One region of the Priestia sp. RMT2NF4 genome, then DNA from elsewhere that is predicted to be linked to it. Evidence: predicted binding sites of a transcription regulator. Region 1 holds the regulator's gene; the other holds the start of a gene.
The links. Region 1 encodes LexA, which represses DNA repair genes until DNA is damaged. Its sites were predicted from a motif close to CGAACATATGTTCG; they were not measured.
Positions count from the first base shown of each region.

Region 2: a site for LexA is predicted at 2,570-2,583, ahead of uvrB (excinuclease ABC subunit UvrB). Genes of this name have one in related genera too.

Region 1 covers NZ_JBLQZO010000002.1:425,500-432,687, reverse strand. Annotated here, with positions in the region: gene ACMX9J_RS11430 (cation diffusion facilitator family transporter) at 1-362, shown strand, start outside; gene ACMX9J_RS11425 (glycosyltransferase family 2 protein) at 402-1,379, opposite strand; gene ACMX9J_RS11420 (GtrA family protein) at 1,376-1,768, opposite strand; gene ACMX9J_RS11415 (ArnT family glycosyltransferase) at 1,789-3,294, opposite strand; gene ACMX9J_RS11410 (hypothetical protein) at 3,577-3,777, shown strand; gene ACMX9J_RS11405 (hypothetical protein) at 3,845-5,290, opposite strand; gene lexA (transcriptional repressor LexA) at 5,500-6,117, opposite strand; gene yneA (cell division suppressor protein YneA) at 6,264-6,593, shown strand; gene ACMX9J_RS11390 (recombinase family protein) at 6,647-7,188, shown strand, end outside.
Region 2 covers NZ_JBLQZO010000005.1:224,665-231,852, forward strand. Annotated here, with positions in the region: gene ACMX9J_RS20540 (proline dehydrogenase family protein) at 1-589, shown strand, start outside; gene ACMX9J_RS20545 (sigma-54 interaction domain-containing protein) at 654-2,315, opposite strand; gene uvrB (excinuclease ABC subunit UvrB) at 2,651-4,630, shown strand; gene uvrA (excinuclease ABC subunit UvrA) at 4,637-7,188, shown strand, end outside.

The DNA.
Region 1 (7,188 bases):
CTATGCTAATTGGTCTTATGATGTTTTTTGTAGTAGGACGAGTATTTTTAGATAACGCTGCTGGAGCGCTTGGTGAAGCAGATAAAGAAATGGAAATGAAAATTGGCGCTATTGTTATGCAAGATGTACAAGTGCGTGATATTCAAACGTTAATGGTGATGAAAGAAGGAGAAGAGCTTCACGTTGAATTAAAAGTAGAAATTGATCCTTCTTTAACAGTAGCAGAAGCGGATGATATTAAAGATCGTCTCGAAAATCGTATTTTACAGGAAAAAGGAATAACGGATGTCATTATTGAATTTGATGAAGATGATGGAATTCCTGACTGGGTGACAAGCGATTTACAGCTTCAAAAAGAATAAAAAACAAGGAAGAAAACAGTTGTTTTCTTCCTTGTTTTTTTAGCTATATACTTTTTCACGCACGTTTTGAGAATCTGTTGAAGCCGCAGAAAAGTTAATAGTTTCACGTACAACGTAAATAGGTCTATTTTTACTTTCATCGTAAATTCTTGCGATGTATTGTCCCACTAGACCTAAACCAAGTAGCTGAATACCGCTAAAGAAAGTGATAGCTACCATAATCGAAGTCCAGCCAGGCTGAATATTTTCACCTATCAGCCAAACAACAATCGAATAACTTAAAACGAGAAGTGATACAAAAACTGATAACAAGCCAATAACCATTACTAAACGTAAAGGTTTCGTTGAAAACCCAATAATTCCATCTGAAGCAAACTTGATCATCTTTTTTAAAGGATATTTTGTTTCACCAGCAAAACGCTCATCGCGCTCATATTCTACATATGTTTGCCTGAAGCCGATCCAAGACATCATTCCTCTTACGAAACGATTGCGTTCAGTCATTTTTTTGAATACGTCCGCAACTTTTCGGTCGATAATACGAAAATCTCCCGTGTCTTTTGGGATTTCAATATCGGACATATAATTTAAAAAGCGATAAAAATACTTAGCCGTTGTCAATTTAAAAAAGGTCTCTCCGCTTCGCTTCTTGCGCTTTGCGTATACAATTTCATAGCCTTGCTGCCATTTAGCAATTAATTCAGGAATCATTTCAGGCGGATCCTGTAAGTCAGCATCAATAATTACGATAGCATCACCTTGAGCATAGTCAATACCTGCTGTGACGGCAGTTTGGTGCCCGAAATTACGGGCAAAATCAATAATTTTTACGTTAGAATCCATAGCTGCTACGTCCTTTAAGATTTCAATTGTTCGGTCTGTACTGCCGTCATTGACGAAAATGAATTCATAGTTAATGTGATTTTCATGCATGACGGAAAGCAAGCGATTATAGCATTCATTAGCTACTTCTTCTTCAAAATACATAGGTACCACGATTGAAATTAGTTCTTTCATGCTTTACCTCCTATCGAGTGATTGTTTGTGTGCTTAAACGTCCATATTTTATTAAGAAAAAAATTAAAAAACATTCCTATACAAGTAGACAACAGTTGTCCAATTATCGGATTAGCAGGTGTATAGTGTACAAGAAGGAATAAGCAAGATGTATTAATTGCTAAAGTAATAAGGTTTACGATGAAAAATTGAGCTAACATCCATTTATGTACAGTTGCTTGAAACACCCACGATTTGTTCCAATAGTAGCTGTTTATGACGCCAATGAAATAGGATAGTACGTTAGCCAATATATAATTCATATCAAAATGAATGAGTGCTAAGTAACTGATAATAGTGAGCAGGGTATTCATTATACCTACGAATCCGAATTTCAGGAATTTTATCACGGTTGCATAATCCCTTCCATTTAATTTATCTCTTCACATTTTGCCTGTGGCTTATTTTTAGTAAACCGTACTAGTAAATAAGATAGAATCACTGAAATACCAAACCCTTCGAGCAGCATAAAGCTTGGAAAAATAAAGAATCGATAGCGAGTTTGAATTTCAATAAGCAAGTGAATAAGAACGTATCCTATGATTAGTAATAAAAACAGTGTATACGGATATTTATCCTGCTTTTTCAGGAATAAACATATAAGTCCAATAATGGAAAGAATAGTAGTTGAAACGTAAATGATTCTTTCATAAATTTGAGCAGCACTAATTAATTTCTCTTTATTAAAAGGTACATCTTCTTGAGGAGTTAATGAAATACTCCAAAATGTAGATGCATCCGTTCCTCCCCACATATTCAGGAATTTAATGTGAAAGAGATCTAAAAGCTGCTCTTTATCTGCTACACGCTCTTTAATTACTTCTTTTTCTGCTTCAGCTCGTTTTTCTCCAATTGGCATACCCATAAAACGACTAGCATCCTCTGAAGAATAAGAACCGCTTGTTTCATAATTAAAGCCAATAACGAATTTCCATAAAGGATCTCTGTTACTTAAAGGATATTTAGAAATACCGCTCGCTACAAAAGAGTAGTTGATCAGCGCATTTGCAATAAAAAAAGTAGCCAGTACGCCTACGAGGTTTTTTCCTATTTTCTTTCGACGAGTTTTTAACTCAGCAGCATCCTTCGCTTTAATGTAAGGTTGAAGAATTTGCAAGATGAAATAAATGAAAACAGCAACGATAATAATGGGTCCCAGAGGGCGCATTAAATTTCCTAACGACAATAGAAGACCAATATAAAGCCAGCTAAACTTGTTATGAGCAAATCTTTTTATAATAAGGTAAAAAGCTGCATAAAATAAAAAAGTAGCTAAATGCTGATTGGTTAACACTGAGCTGTAGAGAATGTTCGGAATGTAGAACGCATATAGGAAAGCTGCCATTCTCCCAGCAAGTTCGTTAAATACTTTAGCGCCAATTAGATAAATAAAAATAACGGTTCCAGTAGAATAAAAAATATTTAACAATTTTAATGTGAAAATGCTATCTCCAAAACAGCGAATAACAATAGATTCATAGAATGAAAAGCCTAGCTGATATACCCATGTAGTGAAATAAACGCTTTGGTTAAATTCATAATTTCCTTTTGCGATATTACGTGCGGCATCTAACATGACAAGAAAGTCAGATTTTACAGGTGTTTGAACAGAAAGCATCCATGCTAATCGAACACCTAAGGTCAAAACAATCAGTGAAATAAAAAAAACAGTTTTGTTCATGTATCTACTTGCAATAGCTATTAGAAAAATGACAAGGAAAGTGATACATATTCCTTCAATAATAAATGAATTACTTAAAGCCAAGCCTTTTAAGTCCAATGAATTTGTCATCGCACTATAACTGCCCCATAGAGACCATGTAAGAATCATGACACATAAAAGAATCAGGCTTTTGGATAAAAATGAGTTAAGCATATTACCTCCTGCAAATTATTTCAAAGATAAGGTACAAAATTCCTACCCTATGATACCATATTTTATTATTTTGTATATATTTTTCTTATAGAGTATAATGTTAGATTGTTCTGAAATTACAACAGCGGCACAACGTGTAATAAAAGGTTCAGTGGAGTAGGCAGTGATTTAGTAATAGATAAAAGAGGTTGGGAAAAAAGGATTTTAGTCGAAGCGAAAAACGAACCATTAATCATCATGTTTGATTAGGGGTTCGTTTTTTATGGTGCACGTAGGTTTCATTTGTTTAGTTCTTTCCAGCAGTTGATTGGAGGGCAAGACGAAGACTCCTGCGGGAAAAGCGGAAGGGGTGAGACCCTGCAGGAGCGCAAGCGACGAGGAGGCTCACCGGTCGCCCGCGGAAAGCGAAGTCTTGCACGGAAATCAACAGAGGTGTCACAAGCAATCCCTGCTAGCTTATTTATTTCATTTGTTTCCCTTTAGACTTGCTTAATTTAGTTATGTCTCAATCTCTTCTTTTTTATAATGTATTTTCTGATGCGAACAGCTTTTATGTTTTAAATCGATCTTTTAATAAATTCCATAGGGAACTCACTCCGAGACTAATGCTGATCAGAATTCCTGATAAAGCTACTATTAAAGCGATATATTCAAAGATAGAAAACTGCTTCATACTATCCCAATTGATGTTTCCCTTTAGCTTGCTAATAACTAAATTCATTCCGTAAATACCGGAAAGAACGGTATAAATCGTTAAAATTAATAATAAGTAATTGTGACGCTTGGCCGCGATTTTCTCTTGATTTTGATACAAAGTACCAAGGGTTTCTTTGACTTCTTGATAAAGAGAATTGATGTGGAAGATTTTTTTAAAGAGCTCAGAAAACTCTTGACCTTCCGTGCGAGAGCTAATTTCTAAAAATAAATATTTACCTGAAAATACAGTAATAGAGCGAATTAGTCGCTCGATGCCCTCTGAATTTTTATGAAACGTGAGCTGAGAATACTCATAGGATAGTTTTAGCAACACGATTTTATAGAAAAAATGCAAAAATAAATTATAGTAATGCTGGCCAAATAGATGATTCATCAAAAGCTGATCCGTTTTAGAGTCTGTCGATTTAGAAATACACGAAAACACATGGTCTGTTATAACGTAATAGGTTTCAGGAGCCCATCTGGAATACACGTGTTTGGTATTATACGTTTTAATATACTCATGGTTGTGTGCAGAGATAAACGGTTTCCCGTCAGGCGTATAGCTATTTAGCTGCCCAGTACGAAATAAAGTTGTGGAGTTAATCTCTTGCTCTTGATTTACCGTTACATAACTTAATACAAACATCCGTTCATCGATAAAATAAGGAAGACTCCCGACGTGCTGTTCACGCGTCGCTTCTTTTTTGATGTGTTCGTTCAAAAATGGCGCGAGCTGTGAAAAAATATAATCCTGTACTTTGCTATAGCGATGATGTTCATAGGTAATGGTGGATCCATGCTCTTCAGCAAGCTTCGGTTCTAATACACGAAAATGATTCATGAATTCTAAAATGTCATCATAGGTGTAATGATTATGACTCATCTCAGTGCGAATGGTCATGACGCCAATTTCAAAAGGACATAAAAAAACATCCACAGACAGCACGTTGCTAGACACGGTGGTGGAGGAAGTTTGTAGCGTAACGGTATGGTCTATTTTTTTTGAAAATCGAAGCAAGCCTTCTTTTTCGCACGAATCAGGAAATAGAATACATTCAATGTAAGGAAGAAAATATTGATCCAAGCTATCATGAGATACGTAATACTGTTCTCCGTAGTATTCTTTTTCTACATGTTTGTTTTGAATGGAAAAAAACTCAAACATATTTGCTTCTAGTGCATGAACAAGCTGCTCTTTATTTTTTCGATCAAAGGAAAAAGGAAAAAGAAACATGTTCATTGCTTTGGTAGGCATAATAGTTTGAAATGCTTCTGTTTTCCTTGGTGTATTGGTCATAAACTACATCCTTCTTATAGTCGGTTGTATTTTTTTTGAGAGTCGAAAAAATGCAGACAGAAAGTAAAAGGTAAAACAGGCTTTATAAAAACCGCTCTACCTGCCTGTAATGATTCGACGTATCATTTATAATATGCCAATTTTTTTAGAAAACAAACGTAAAAAACCAACTAACATCATGATTAGTTGGTTTTACATACAGTGTGTGATTAGTGAATCGTGCGATATACACCAGTGACTTTTCCTAAAATCGTTACGTGGCGAAGAATAATAGGCGCCATCGTTGAATTTTCAGGCTGTAAACGAACGAAATTTTCTTCTTTAAAGAAACGTTTTACCGTTGCTTCGTTGTCTTCGGTCATAGCGACCACAATATCTCCGTTATTAGCAGTTTGCTGCTGACGTACGATTACCATATCGCCATCTAGAATACCTGCTTCAATCATACTTTCTCCCATAATTTCAAGCATAAATACATGATCATCTGGAGAAACGAATTTATCTGGAAGAGGGAAATATTCTTCCACATTTTCAACGGCTGTTATAGGAAGACCCGCTGTTACTTTACCGATAACAGGAACATTAATGACATTGCTTTTAGGGATGTTTACTTCGTCTAGTTGAAGAACTTCGATTGCTCTTGGTTTTGTTGGATCTCTGCGAATTAACCCTTTACTTTCTAAACGAGCTAAATGCCCGTGTACAGTGGAGCTAGAGGCTAATCCCACCGCTTCCCCAATCTCACGAACAGAAGGCGGATAACCTTTTAATTTTACTTCGTGCTTAATAAAATCTAGTATGTCTTGTTGACGTTTTGATAGCTTCATATTTTTCACCTCGATTTTAGCTATTCTTTAGGTGAATTATACCACGTGATGTGTCAATATACAAACATAAGTTCGAAGAATTCCATTGACAGAAACAAATGTTCTCAATAAAATAAGAACATATATTCTGATAGGGGGATCATAATATGCACCAATTCTTACATTCTATGAAACATTACGCTATTTTTTTTGCAGTTATCGCTGCACTTACATATGTATTGACGCTGGTTTTAGGAGCGGATAAAGTAGATTTAGACAAATATTCAACGGTTACTATTACAAAAGGAGATACGCTTTGGGACTTGTCCAACAAGTATCATAATCACCATCATTTGACCACCAATGAATTTGTCAAATGGGTTGAAGACGTCAATGATCTAAACTCAGACACTGCCCAGTCTTTATCTCCTGGAGATAAATTATATATTCCTGTTTTAAAAAAAGAGTTACATAATCAAGTGGCAATTGAACAGTAGTGTGTAACGGCCGTTCCTGAATATTGTTAGAAGCCGAAAAGGTCGTGATAAAAGTGGACGCCATTATTTATTGCCGTGTAAGTACGGATAAAAAAACCCAAGAAACATCTTTACAGCGCCAGCAAGAAGAATTAAAAAAGCTTGCTGATCTTCACCATCTAAACGTAAAAAAAGTCGTAATGGAAAAAGCAAGCGGATATGACGTAGACAGAGAGGGTATATTGGATGTTCTTCATACAATGAAAGAAGAAAAAATATCTGTGCTGCTCATTCAAGACGAAACGCGATTAGGCAGAGGAAATGCCCGAATCGCGCTTCTTCATGCTTTTCATAAAGAAAATGCTACGATCTATACGATTAGTCATCAAGGTCAGCTTCAGCTTTCAGAATCTGATTCGATGGTGTTAGATATTATTAGCTTAGTGGAAGAGCATCAGCGGAAATTACATAACGCTAAAATTAAAAGAGGAATGAAAAGAGCCGTAGAAAACGGTTATCGTCCGCAGCAAAATTTAAAAAATCAAGGAGTTAACTCAGGAAGAGAAAAAAAAGAAGCGCCGATTGAAGAAATTGTCCGCCTTCGTCATAACGGCTT
Region 2 (7,188 bases), on a different contig from region 1:
GCTTTGTATGGAAAATATGCGCAGAATTCTACACACAGCCAGAGTGAATGATATTTTTGTTCGAATTGATATGGAAGACTACTTGCACTGCCAAATCTCCCTTGATATGTATAAAGAATTACGCAAAGAATTTGATAATATTGGAATTGTGATTCAAGCGTATCTTTATCGTACAGAACAAGATATGAATGACTTACATCAATATCAAGCCAATTTACGTCTGGTAAAAGGAGCTTACAAAGAATCGCCAGAAGTATCGTTTCCGGAAAAGAAAGACGTAGATGAAAACTATAAAAAAATCATTAAAATGCATTTATTAAATGGACACTATACAGCTGTAGCAAGTCATGATGAGGAAATGATTCAGTATACAAAACGATTAGTAAGAGAAAACGGCATTTCAAATGATCAGTTTGAGTTCCAAATGCTTTATGGAATTTGCGTAGAGCTACAGGATCGTCTGGTCAAAGAAGGATATAAAGTCAGGGTTTATGTTCCTTACGGAATTGATTGGTTTGGGTATTTCATGAGACGCCTAGCCGAACGCCCCGCCAACGTATGGTTCGTATTAAAAAATTTCTCCAAATAAGTTCAGTCCAAGAAACATAAAAAATTCGACACAAGTATCCTGAGCTTCGTGTCGAATTTTTTAATTAGTTTAATCCGTATTCTTTGATTTTGTTATAAAGGGTGCCGCGCGAAATGCCAAGCAGATCTGCTGCTGCACTTTTGTTTCCATAGGTTTTTTGAAGAGTCTCTTCTATTAGCCTAGCTTCTTGGAGAGAATCTTCTTCTTTTTGAACTTCTGTGAAAGAACTGGCATCCTTCAGATTGTCAGGAAGGTGCGTAAGGGTAATCAACGACTGATCACTAAGAAAAATCATTCGTTCAATCGTATTTCTCAGCTCGCGAATATTTCCTGGCCAATCGTATTGCATAAAGGCTTCGAGAACTTCAGAGCTGATGAAAGGAGCCTTCTTTTTATACTTTTTACTAAATTCCTGTACAAATTGCTGCGTTAATGCTTCAATGTCTTCTTTATGGTCTCGAAGCGGCGGAATGATAATATTAATGACGGTCAGCAAATAGTAAAGATTTTCATGGAATTCACCGGCTTTTAGCAACTCTTCCAAAGGCGTCGTAGTAGAGGCTACAATTCGGGTTTGGACTTGAATTTCTTCCGTGCCTCCAACGTGATAAAAGGCTCGTTCTTCCAAGTAACGGAGAAACTTAACTTGAATTTCAAGAGGCATTTTATCAATTTCTTCAATAAATAACGTCCCGTTATGAGCCTGCTCCAGTTTTCCTGCAATGGTCGTTGGATCTTCTGAAAAGACGTCTTTTTGATGACCAAAGAGTTTAATTTCCAGAAGTCCAGATGGAATAGTGGCGCAATTTAAAGATAAAAAAGGTTCTTTATGTTTGGATCCCCCGTAGTGGATGGCCTGAGCCAGCATTTCTTTCCCAGAACCAGGTTCTCCTGTTAATAAAATAGGCATATCTGTAGATGCCACTTTTTTGGCAATGTCAACGGCTTGCTTAATTTCAGGACTGATACCCGCAAAAGAAGAAAATGGATTATCTTTCGGAATGAGAAGAGATACATCAATTTCTTCATTTAGTCTTACAATATTGGTAATGTCATGTTCGGTTGCGACTCCACCTATGACTCGGTTGTTTCTTATAATAGGAGATGCATTGATGAGCACGTGAGTTTGTTCATTAGGACGATGATACGTTCCGCGCACAGGACGCCCTTCATTTAGAATCGTATGTAGAATGATGGATTCATCTTTAAAATGCTCTCCGATTTTTCTACCAATAATATTATCTCTCTGAATCTTATACGTATGTTCCGCAGCAGTATTCCACAAGATTACATTTCCTTCATGATCGACCGCTGTCACTGCATCATTAATGGTTTCTGCCAATGTATCAAAATAGGAAGCTAATATCTCATTTTGGCTATGCAAATGTGTAATCCACTGTGAAGGTGTTACAAGTCCTATTGTGGTTTCTTGGTTTTCTGCTTGAATGAGGACTGGTCTATTCCAGTTTGTGTTGGCTTGTAAATTGGCTAACGTAGAAGTAGAAGATGAAGGCCAATTTGTGTCCGCTATTACTTTTTTAATGGACGATGCCTCGTCATGACCTGTTAAAAGGTATCGTTCATCTTTTTGTATTACATAAAAGGTACTTGCTGTGACTACAACGAAATCATAGTTGGAAAGTTCAGATTTCACTTTAGCTAAAGAAGTTGATTCTTCAACTGTTATAAAGGAGTTATTTATAAGAACTTGATCAACGCTTGCCATACTAAACCCCTCTCAGTACATATTTTTTATACTGTATCATAATTTAGAAATTGGCGCAAAAGCCTATCTTTTTCAAACAATTAGGCAGCTTACTTTCTTTTATTGCTTTCATCTAAAGAGTTGTATTCCCCTCGAAAAGGGTAGTATAAGAATTTAGTGGGTAATAAAGTAACAGGGTAAAAAATCAAAACAAACAAACACTATATAAGATTAATACTCATTAGTTTCATTTATGAGTATAAAGTGATAAAATACGAATATCAGTTCGTGTTTTCGGTTTTTACATATCGTAATAAAAATAGATAAAACAAGAAAATAGAAACGGAGGCCTTCATTTGAAAGATCAGTTTGAATTAGTATCCCCATATCAACCGCAAGGTGATCAGCCAAAGGCAATTGAAAAGATTGTGAAAGGAATTAAAGAAGGTAAGCAGCATCAAGTATTATTAGGTGCTACAGGAACGGGAAAAACCTTCACTATGTCTAATGTTATTAAGGAAATAAATAAGCCGACATTAATTATGGCTCATAACAAAACGCTTGCTGGTCAATTGTACAGTGAGTTTAAAGAGTTTTTTCCTAATAATGCAGTCGAATACTTTGTCAGTTACTATGATTACTATCAGCCTGAAGCTTATGTACCTCAAACAGATACATTTATTGAAAAAGATGCAAGCATTAATGACGAGATTGATAAACTTCGTCACTCGGCAACTTCTGCTCTTTTTGAACGAAAAGATGTCATTATTATTGCCAGCGTATCCTGTATTTATGGATTAGGGTCTCCGGAAGAATACAAAGAAATGGTAGTATCTCTTCGAGTAGGAATGGAAAAAGAACGCAATCAGCTGCTTCGTACGCTAGTGGATGTACAGTACGAAAGAAACGATATTGACTTCAAGCGCGGAACGTTCCGCGTTCGCGGTGATGTTGTTGAGATTTTTCCTGTGTCTCGAGATGAACACTGTATTCGCGTGGAATTTTTCGGGGATGAAATTGACCGCATTCGCGAAGTCGACGCCTTAACAGGAGAAATTATTGGAGATCGTGAACACGTGGCTATCTTCCCGGCATCTCACTTCGTCACGAGGGAAGAAAAAATGCGTGTGGCCATTCAAAACATTGAAAAAGAACTAGAAGAACAGCTAGAGAAGTTAAAAGAAGCAGGAAAGCTTTTAGAAGCGCAGCGCTTGGAGCAGCGCACTCGCTACGACCTAGAAATGATGAGAGAAATGGGATTTTGTTCAGGAATCGAGAATTACTCTCGTCATTTAACGCTTCGTCCGGCTGGTTCTACACCTTATACACTGCTGGATTTCTTCCCGGAAGATTTCCTTCTTGTGGTGGATGAATCCCACGTTACCATTCCTCAAGTTAGAGGAATGTATAATGGAGACCAAGCGCGTAAACAAGTGTTGGTGGACCATGGTTTCCGCTTGCCGTCTGCATTAGATAACCGTCCGCTTAAATTTGATGAATTTGAACAGCATATTAAACAAATCGTCCATGTTTCAGCAACACCAGGTCCTTACGAACTTGAGAAGGCGCCTGAGGTGATTGAACAAATTATCCGTCCAACGGGATTATTAGATCCAAATATTGAAGTTCGACCAATTGAAGGGCAGATTGATGATTTAATTGGAGAAATTCACGACCGGATTAAGCGAAATGAACGAGTGCTCGTCACGACGTTAACAAAGAAAATGTCTGAGGATTTAACGAACTACTTAAAAGAAATTGGCATTAAAGTTCAATATCTTCACTCTGAGGTGAAGACGCTCGAGCGTATTGAAATTATCCGAGAGCTGCGGCTTGGAAAATATGATGTGCTCATAGGGATTAACTTACTTCGTGAAGGTTTAGATATTCCAGAAGTTTCGTTAGTAACCATATTAGATGCGGACAAAGAAGGATTCTTGCGTTCAGAACGATCGCTTATTCAAACCATTGGACGTGCTGCGCGAAATGCTAATGGACATGTCATTATGTATGCAGATCGCATCACAAACTCCATGGACATTGCTATCAATGAGACCAAGCGTCGTAGAAGTATTCAAGAAGCTTACAACGAAGAGCATGGTATTACACCGACAACGATTCAAAAAGAAGTTCGAGGCTCAATTCGTGCAACAGTAGTAGCAGAAGATACAGAAACGTATGAAGAAGCACCGGCATTTGATAAACTCAATAAAAAAGAAAAAGCAAAGCTCGTAGAAGAAATGGAACAAGAAATGAAAGAAGCAGCCAAAGCGCTTAACTTTGAACGCGCAGCTGAGCTTCGTGACTTGATTCTAGAATTAAAAGCGGAAGGGTGATAAAACATGGCGATGGAAAAAATCGTGGTAAAAGGTGCACGAGCCCACAATTTGAAAAATATCGATATTGAAATCCCGCGAGACAAATTAGTGGTATTAACAGGGTTGTCAGGTTCTGGTAAATCTTCTTTAGCTTTCGATACAATCTATGCTGAAGGACAAAGACGTTATGTCGAGTCACTTTCGGCGTATGCAAGACAGTTTTTAGGTCAAATGGATAAGCCAGATGTAGATTCGATCGAAGGATTGTCGCCTGCTATTTCAATCGATCAAAAAACAACGAGCCGAAACCCTCGTTCAACCGTCGGAACTGTGACCGAAATCTATGACTATTTGCGCCTTTTGTTTGCTCGTGTAGGAAAGCCGATTTGTCCTAATCATGGAATTGAAATTACGTCTCAAACGATTGAGCAAATGGTAGATAGAATTTTAGAGTACCCTGAACGTACAAAACTTCAAGTACTGGCCCCTGTGGTATCTGGCCGAAAAGGCACCCATGTAAAAGTATTAGAAGATATTAAAAAGGAAGGGTACGTTCGCATTCGAGTAGACGGAGAAATGCGTGAAATAACAGAAGAAATTGAACTGGAAAAAAACAAAAAGCACTCCATTGAAGTAGTGATTGATCGCGTTGTTGTCAAAGAAGGTGTAGCCGCTCGTTTGTCGGACTCTTTGGAATCAGCTCTTCGCCTTGGAGATGGGAAAGTAATTATTGATGTAATAGGTGAGGAAGAATTACTTTTTAGCGAGCATCATGCTTGTCCAAAATGTGGCTTCTCCATTGGAGAACTTGAGCCCCGCATGTTTTCATTTAATAGTCCGTACGGGGCGTGTCCAACGTGTGACGGGTTAGGAACGAAATTGGAAGTGGATAAAGATTTAGTGATTCCTAACTATGACTTAACACTTCATCAGCACGCAATTGCACCTTGGGAGCCAACAAGTTCTCAATACTATCCGCAGCTGCTTGAAGCCGTATGTACACATTACGGCATCGACATGGATGTGCCGGTTCGAGATATCCCGGAACATTTATTTGATAAAGTATTATATGGCAGCGGTAAAGAAAAAATTTACTTTCGCTATGAAAATGATTTTGGCCAAGTAAGAGAAAATCATATCGAATTTGAAGGTGTGCTTCGGAACGTAGAACGCCGTTATCATGAAACAAGTTCTGATTATATCCGTGAGCAAATGGAAAAATACATGGCTCAGCAAGCTTGTCCAAAATGTAAAGGAAATCGTTTAAAACGCGAAAGCTTAGCGGTGCTTATTGACGAAAAGCATATAGGAGATACAACACGCTTTTCAGTAAAAGAAGCATATGACTTTTTTGAAAGTCTCAGTTTATCTGAAAAAGACATGAAGATTGCGGATATGATACTGCGTGAAATTCGTGAGCGTCTAAGCTTTCTCATTAACGTGGGACTTGATTACTTAACATTGAACCGCTCTGCTGGAACTCTTTCAGGAGGGGAAGCGCAGCGCATTCGCTTGGCTACTCAAATCGGTTCTCGTTTGACGGGGGTTCTTTATATTTTAGATGAACCTTCTATCGGTCTTCATCAACGTGACAACGATCGCTTAATTCGCACAATGCAAGACATGCGCGATATTGGAAATACGTTGATTGTTGTAGAGCATGATGAAGATACGATGATGGCAGCTGATTATTTAATTGATATCGGACCAGGAGCCGGCGTACACGGGGGTGCCGTTGTTTCTCAAGGCACGCCTCAGGAAGTGATGGATGATGAAAATTCCTTAACGGGTCAATATCTATCAGGAGAGAAGTTTATTCCACTTCCAGCCGAAAGACGTTCAATAGATAAAGATCGGATGATTGAAATTATAGGAGCAAAAGAAAACAATTTAAAAAATGTAAAAGCAAAGCTTCCGTTAGGTGTATTCACAGCTGTTACAGGTGTATCTGGATCAGGTAAGAGTACGCTTGTAAATGATATCCTTCACAAATCATTGGCGCAAAAGCTGCATAAAGCAAAAAGCAAAGCAGGAGAACATAAAGAAATCAAAGGCATTGAACATTTAGATAAAGTCATTGATATTGATCAGTCTCCCATAGGCCGTACGCCTCGTTCAAACCCTGCAACCTATACAGGTGTATTTGATGACATTCGAGATGTATTTGCCCAAACAAACGAAGCAAAAGTGCGCGGATATAAAAAAGGCCGCTTTAGCTTTAACGTGAAAGGCGGCCGCTGTGAAGCTTGTCGAGGAGACGGTATTATTAAAATCGAAATGCATTTCCTGCCAGATGTATACGTTCCTTGCGAAGTCTGCCACGGCAAACGATATAACCGGGAAACTTTAGAAGTAAAATACAAAGATCAAAACATTTCAGATGTGTTGGATATGACAGTTGAAGACGCGCTTCACTTCTTTGAAAACATTCCAAAGATTAAGCGGAAGCTGCAGACCATTTACGATGTAGGACTTGGCTATATCACGCTTGGACAGCCGGCCACTACTTTATCGGGTGGAGAGGCCCAGCGTGTAAAGTTAGCTTCAGAGCTTCACCGTCGCTCAACAGGAAGAAC